2 regions of the Actinomadura sp. NPDC023710 genome follow, and region 2 is predicted to be linked to the other one. Evidence: predicted binding sites of a transcription regulator. Region 2 holds the regulator's gene; the other holds the start of a gene.
The links. Region 2 encodes HrcA, which represses chaperone genes, less so after heat shock. Its sites were predicted from a motif close to TTGGCACTCTCNNNNNGAGAGTGCCAA; they were not measured.
Positions count from the first base shown of each region.

Region 1: AB0H37_RS21200 (FmdB family zinc ribbon protein) is a predicted target of HrcA. The motif match lies at 1,872-1,898, and genes of this name have one in related genera.

Region 1 covers NZ_JBFAGB010000017.1:107,209-110,731, reverse strand. The annotation lists gene AB0H37_RS21210 (NAD(P)-dependent oxidoreductase) at 1-181, shown strand, start outside; gene AB0H37_RS21205 (potassium/proton antiporter) at 285-1,769, shown strand; gene AB0H37_RS21200 (FmdB family zinc ribbon protein) at 1,936-2,298, shown strand; gene AB0H37_RS21195 (MMPL family transporter) at 2,692-3,523, shown strand, end outside.
Region 2 covers NZ_JBFAGB010000043.1:57,370-60,892, forward strand. The annotation lists gene hemW (radical SAM family heme chaperone HemW) at 1-36, shown strand, start outside; gene AB0H37_RS36585 (DUF3097 domain-containing protein) at 158-982, opposite strand; gene hrcA (heat-inducible transcriptional repressor HrcA) at 1,185-2,195, shown strand; gene dnaJ (molecular chaperone DnaJ) at 2,196-3,329, shown strand; gene AB0H37_RS36600 (16S rRNA (uracil(1498)-N(3))-methyltransferase) at 3,436-3,523, shown strand, end outside.

The DNA of each region.
Region 1 (3,523 bases), on a different contig from region 2:
GGAGGGGCATCCGCTGCGTTCCCGCGAGGACGTCCTGCTGTCGCCGCACACGGCGGGGGCGTCCGTCCAGTCGCAGCTGAACCTGCTCGGGATGGTGCGCGACAACGTCACCGCGGCCGTTCAGGGACGAGACGTACAGAACGTGGTGAACGGGCTCAATCCACTGGTCACACGGCGATAGCGGCCATGACGGACACGCCGTCCCTCAATCGTAAATATGCGATTCGCCCGTGAATCTGTAGGATTCCTAAACGATCAACTTTGACGACCCCGAAGGGTGGGATGTGCACCTCGACATCTGGCTACTCCTCGGGGCCACGCTCGTACTCAGCGCCATCATCGCGGTCCGGCTGTCGCACCAGGCGGGCCTCCCCACGCTGCTGGCGTACATGGGCCTCGGCCTTCTCATCGGCGAGTCCGGCCCCCTCCACATCCGGTTCGACAACGCGGAACTGGCCGAGACGCTCGGCCTCGCGGCCCTCGTGCTCATCCTCGCCGAGGGCGGCATCACCACCAACTGGCGGCGCGTGCGGCCCTCGGTGCCGGCCGCGCTCAGCGTCTCCACCCTCGGCACCCTGATCAGCATCGTCGTCGTCGCGCTGTCCGCCATGTGGCTCGTCGGCCTGGAGTGGCGTCCCGCGTTCCTGCTCGCCGCCGTGCTCGCCCCCACCGACGCGGCCGCGGTGTTCTCGGTGCTGCGGCGGCTGCCCCTGCCCTCCCGGCTGACCGGCCTGCTGGAGGCCGAGTCCGGCTTCAACGACGCCCCCGTCGTGATCATCGTGATCACGCTCAGCGCCCACACCGCCGTCCCCAACATGGCCGAACTGCTCGGCGTCATGGTCTACGAGCTGGTCGCGGGCGGCATCGTCGGCGTCGCCATCGGGTGGCTGGGCGCGCAGGCGCTGCGCCGCGTCGCGCTCCCGGCGTCCGGCCTCTACCCCATCGCCGTCCTGTCGCTGGCCATCGGCTCCTACGGGGCCGCCTCCCTGATGCACGCGAGCGGGTTCCTCGCCGTCTACGTCAGCGCCCTCGTCCTCGGGAACGCGCGGCTGCCGCACCGCCCCGCCACCCGAGGCTTCGCCGAGGGCGTCGGATGGCTCGCGCAGATCGGGCTGTTCGTGATGCTGGGCCTGCTGGCCGACCCCGGAGACCTCCCCGGCCAGATCCTGCCGGCGCTCATCGTCGGCTTCGTCCTGCTGCTGGTGGCCCGCCCCCTGTCGGTGGTGCTGTCCACGATCGGGTTCCGGCTGTCGTGGGGCGAGAAGGTCTTCGCGTCCTGGGCGGGGCTGCGGGGCGCCGTCCCGATCGTCCTGGCCACCATCCCGATGGTCGCGGACGTGGAGCACGCCGACCGGCTCTTCGCGATCGTCTTCAACATCGTCGTCATGTTCACCCTGCTCCAGGGGCCGACGCTGCCGCTGGCCTCGCGGCTGTGCCGGCTGACCAGCGACGAGCAGACCCGCGAACTGGACGTCGAGGCGGCGCCGCTGGAGGAGCTGCACGCCGACCTGCTGGAGGTGCGGGTCCCCGCCGACTCGCTGATCAGCGGCGTGGAGATCTTCGAACTTCGGCTGCCGCCCGGCGCGTCCATCACCCTCGTCGTGCGGGACGGGGCGAGCTTCGTGCCCGAGCCCACCACGCCCCTGCAGGCGGGCGACACCCTGCTGATCGTGACCACCGCCGAGGTGCGCGAGGCCACCGAGCGCAGGCTGCGCGCGGTCAGCCGCAAGGGCAGGCTGGCGGGCTGGTTCGGCGAGAAGGGGCAGTGACCCGGAGTCCCTCGGCGACTCGGGTCCCGCGGGGCCGGGTCCTGGGCGGCGCGCCGCCTGGGAACATCCCGGGGGCGAATCCTGTTCCACGCATGGGTACCATTAGCAGTCGTCTAGAGTGAGTGCCAGTCCGGCTCGCGCCGGGCTGAGTCAGCGAGGAGGAACCGTGCCGACGTATCAGTACGTTTGCACCGACTGCGGCGAGCCTCTAGAGGTCGTGCAGAAGTTCAGCGACGACGCGCTGACCGAGTGCCCGGCGTGCAGCGGCAAGCTCCGCAAGGTCTTCTCCGCCGCGGGGATCATCTTCAAGGGCTCGGGCTTCTACCGCACCGACAGCCGCGGCTCCGGCAAGTCGGCCTCCACCGCGGGGGCCTCGTCCAACGGCTCGTCGAACGGGTCGTCCAACGGCTCCTCCGGCGACTCGGGCGGTTCCTCGGGCGACTCCGCCAAGTCGGACTCGTCCTCGTCGACCTCCGACTCGTCGTCCTCGTCGACCGGCAAGTCGTCGTCCTCCGAAAAGGTCGCCTGACCTTCTAGGCATCTCCGCCCGCACCCGGGGGATCCAGCCGGATCCCCCGGCTTTCGTCGTATCCGGAAGCCGTCGCCTACATCTTCAGGGGTAGGCGGCGGCTTTCGTTTGCCTCGGCAGACGTAGCGCAGGTCCGTCCTAACGCCGGAGGCGCGGCCGCTGACCTTCCGCGACCATGGAAGAGACAGGGAGCAACCCCCCGCCCCGGCCGGGCCTCTCCTGTCGCACGGCTTGACTTAGCTCTGTTTTCGAGAGACTCTCATACCGAGAAGCTCGCATACCCCCACGTTTCCCTGATTTCGCGATATTACTTGACACCTCTCGCCCAACGAGAGACTCTTGGGCCGAACACGACATATCTCGATATCGCCCGGTGCACACAGGAGAGGACCTATGAGCGCACCTAGCCCGGCTCCCCCGAGGCCGCGGACACACCGCCTGGCCGGACTGATCGCCGGACGGCGCACCAAATGGGCCGTCCTGGCCCTGTGGGTCGTCCTCCTGGCCGCCCTCGGCCCCCTCGCCGGCAAGCTCGGCGACGTCGAGAAGAACGACGCGGCGTCCTGGCTGCCCGCCGGGGCGGAGTCCACCCGGGTCGTGGAACTGGAGGAGAGGTTCCGCAAGGACGAGACGATGCTCGCCGTCGTCGTCTACGAGCGTTCCGGCGGGATCACCGCGGCGGACAAGGCCAAGGCCGAGTCCGACATGGCCGCGTTCCAGAATCTGCCCGGAGCGCAGAAGGCTCAGGGGCCGTTCCCGTCCAAGGACGGCAAGGCCCTGCAGACCCTCGTGCCCCTGACGGACGAGGACCTCACCGCCGCCGTCGACCAGGCGCGCGACCTCGCCGAGCGCGGACCCCCCGGACTGGCCTCGCACGTCACCGGTCCCGCCGGCGGCGGCGCCGACCAGTTCGAGGTGTTCCAGAGCCTGGACGGCTTCCTGCTCATGGCCGCCGGTCTCGTCGTCATCGTCCTGCTGCTGTTCATCTACCGCAGCCCGGTCCTGTGGTTCGTCCCCGTGCTGAGCGCCGTCTTCGCCCTGGGGCTCGCCCAGTCGACCGTGTACCTGCTCGCCAAGTACGCGGACCTCACCGTCAACGGCCAGAGCGCCGGCATCCTGACCGTCCTCGTCTTCGGTGTCGCCACCGACTACGCCTTGCTGCTCGTCGCCCGCTACAGGGAGGAACTGCACCGGCACGAGGACCGGCACGAGGCCATGGCCTACG
Region 2 (3,523 bases):
CTCCTGGCCGACGCCGTAGTCCGAGCCCTGACCTGACCAGCGACCCCGCCCCCCGGCAGAGAGGGAAGCCTGAACGTCGGCCTCGGGTCGGGTGGCTGGAAGGCGCTCTGGGCGCCTGTAGGCCGCCCGGCTCGTGACGGGGGGTTCCAGGGGGGCGCTACCCCTGGGAAGGCACGGTCACGAAGTCGATGAGTTCTTCTACGCGGCCGAGGAGGGCGGGTTCCAGGTCGGTGTAGGCGTTCACCGAGCCGAGGATGCGTTTCCAGGCGGCGCGCGTGTCGTCGCCCCAGCCGAGTTCGGCGATCACGCCCTCCTTCCACGGGATGCCGCGGGGGATGCGGGGCCAGGCGCGGATGCCGACGGCCGCCGGCCTGACGGCCTCCCAGATGTCGATGAAGGGGTGGCCGGCGACGAGGACGTACGGCGAGGTGACCTGGGCGGCGATCCGCGACTCCTTGGACCCCTCCACGAGATGGTCGACCAGGACGCCGAGGCGCCGTCCCTCCTCGGGGGCGAACTCCTCGACGATGGCGGGCAGGTCGTCCACGCCTTCGAGGTACTCGACGACGACGCCCTCGACGCGCAGGTCGTGGCCCCAGATCTTCTCGACCAGCTCGGCGTCGTGGAGCCCCTCCACGTAGATGCGGCTCTCCTTGGCGACCTGCGCCCGCAGGCCACGGACGGCGATCGAGCCCGAGGCGGACCGCGCCGGGCCCGCGGGCGCGGCGGTCGGCCGGACGAGGGTGACCGGCTTGCCGTCGATGAGGAATCCGGACTTGGTCAGCGGGAACACCCGGCGCTTGCCGAACCGGTCCTCCAGCGTGACGCCGAACTTGTCGCAGCCGACCACGGCGCCGCAGAAGCCGCTGCCGGGATCCTCGGCGACCAGGCCCGGCTCGGCGGGGACCTCGGGGATCTGTCCTTTGCGGGGCCTGCGCCAGTCGCCGCCCAGCACGTCGTTTCCGTAGTTCTTACTCCGCACAGATCCGCACATTAACCGGGCGGGGCGCCCGCGCGGCGCCGCCCCGCGTTCCTCGGCGTGGCGCCGGTTCCCCGGCCGGATAGGATCACGCAGCCGTGCGGAGAGTGCGGGGGCGCTCCAGCCGAGCCTTCCGGGCCGTAGACTTGGCACTCGAAAGCATGGAGTGCCAGTAGCGGACCGGCCGGACGAAGGAGGTGACATCGTGCTGGACGACCGGAAACTCGCGGTCCTGCGCGCCATCGTCGAGGACTACGTCTCCACCAACGAGCCGGTGGGCTCCAAGGCGCTGGCCGACCGGCACAACCTCGGAGTCTCGCCCGCGACCATCCGCAACGACATGGCGGTGCTGGAGGAGCAGGGCTACATCGCCCAGCCCCACACCAGCGCCGGGCGCGTCCCCACCGACAAGGGCTACCGGCTGTTCGTCGACCGGCTGTCCACGATCAAGCCGTTGTCGGTCGCCGAGCGCCGCGCCATCGAGACGTTCCTGTCCGGGGCCTACGACCTCGACGACGTCGTCGGCCGGACGGTGCGGCTGCTCGCGCAGCTGACCCGGCAGGTCGCGGTGGTGCAGTACCCGTCGCTGACCCGCTCGGCGGTGCGGCACGTGGAGCTGGTCCCGGTGGCGGAGGGGCGGCTGCTGCTCGTCCTGATCACCAACACCGGGCGGGTGGAGCAGCGCGTCATCGAGACCGGGCAGATCTCCGAGGAATCGATCGGGCACCTGCGGGCGTTGCTCAACACGTGCCTGGACGGGCTCGGCCTCGGCGAGGTCCCGGCGGCCGTGGCGGACCTGCCCGACAGGGTGGGCCCGGACGAGCGGCCGGTCGCGGCGGCGGTCCTGTCGGTGCTGCTGGAAACGCTCGTCGAGAAGCACGAGGAGAAGATCGTCTTCGCCGGGGCGGCCAACCTCGCCGCCGTGGACTTCTCGCCCAGCCTGCGGGAGGTGCTGGTGGCGCTGGAGGAGCAGGTGGTCCTCATGCGGCTGCTCGGCGAGACCGGCGACTCCTCTACAGTTACGGTGCGGATCGGCACCGAGAACCCCGACCTGGGGCTCAAGTCAACCTCGGTCGTCGCCGCCGACTACGGGGTGGGCGACCTCACTCTGGCCCGGCTGGGAGTGCTCGGGCCGACACGCATGGATTACCCCAGCACGATGGGAGCGGTACGGGCAGTGGCACGCTACGTGGGACAGATCCTGGCGGGGTCGTAAGTGGCGAACGACTACTACGCGACCCTGGGCGTCCGGCGGGACGCCAGCGCCGACGAGGTCAAGAAGGCCTACCGCCGGCTCGCGCGGGAACTCCACCCGGACGTCAACCCGGATCCGGAGACCCAGGAGCGGTTCAAGGAGATCACCCAGGCCTACGAGGTGCTCTCCGACCCCAAGAAGCGCGAGATGTACGACCTCGGCGCGGACCCCTTCGCGTCCGCGGGCGGGGCGGGCGCCGGCGGGTTCGGCGGCGCCGGTTTCCCGTTCAGCGACATCATGGACGCCTTCTTCGGCACCGCGACCTCGCGGGGCCCGCGGTCGCGCGCCCGGCGCGGGCGCAACGCGACGCTGCGGGTCGAGCTCGACCTCGCCGAGACCGCGTTCGGCACCACCCGCGAGCTGTCCATCGACACGGCGGTCGCCTGCACGACCTGCGAGGGGTCGGGCTGCGCACCCGGCACCCACCCGGACACGTGTGAGACGTGCCACGGCCGCGGCGAGGTGCAGCAGGTCCAGCGCTCGTTCCTCGGCCAGGTCATGACGGCCCGGCCGTGCCCGGCGTGCGGCGGCTTCGGCTCGGTGATCCGCAACCCGTGCACCGAGTGCTCCGGCGACGGCCGGGTCCGCACCCGGCGCACCGTCAAGGTCAAGATCCCGGCCGGCGTGGAGAACGGCATCCACATCCAGCTCGCCGGCGAGGGCGAGGTCGGCCCGGGCGGCGGACCGCCCGGCGACCTGTTCCTGGAGATCGTGGAGAAGCCGCACCCGATCTTCGAGCGGGAGGGCGACGACCTGCACTGCACGGTCGAGATCCCGATGACGGCGGCCGCGCTCGGGACCAGCGTCACCATCGAGACGCTGGACGCCGCCGAGAGCGTCGACATCAAGCCGGGCACGCAGTCGGGGCAGGTCATCACGCTCTACAACCGGGGCGTCCGGCACCTCAACGAGAGCGGCCGCGGCGACCTGATGATCCACGTCAACGTGGAGACGCCGAACAGGCTCGACGAGGAGCAGGAGGAGCTGCTGCGGCAGCTCGCGGTCCTGCGCGGCGAGGAGCGCCCGCCCGGCAGGTTCGCCCCCGGGCAGCGCGGCGTGTTCTCCCGCCTCAAGGACGTCTTCAACCAGCACTGAAGCGCGGTGGCGGCGGCCTACCAGGAGGGCCGCCGCGGCGATTGAGGAGCATGGTGGCAGCGATGAGCGCCGTCGGCCCGGGTTCCGCCTCCCCCGGACGGCCCGGGTGAGCCCGCCGGTCTTTCTCGCCGGGACGGACGCGCTGGAGCGCGACCGCGTCCTGCTGGACGGGCCCGAGGGCCGGCACGCGGCGG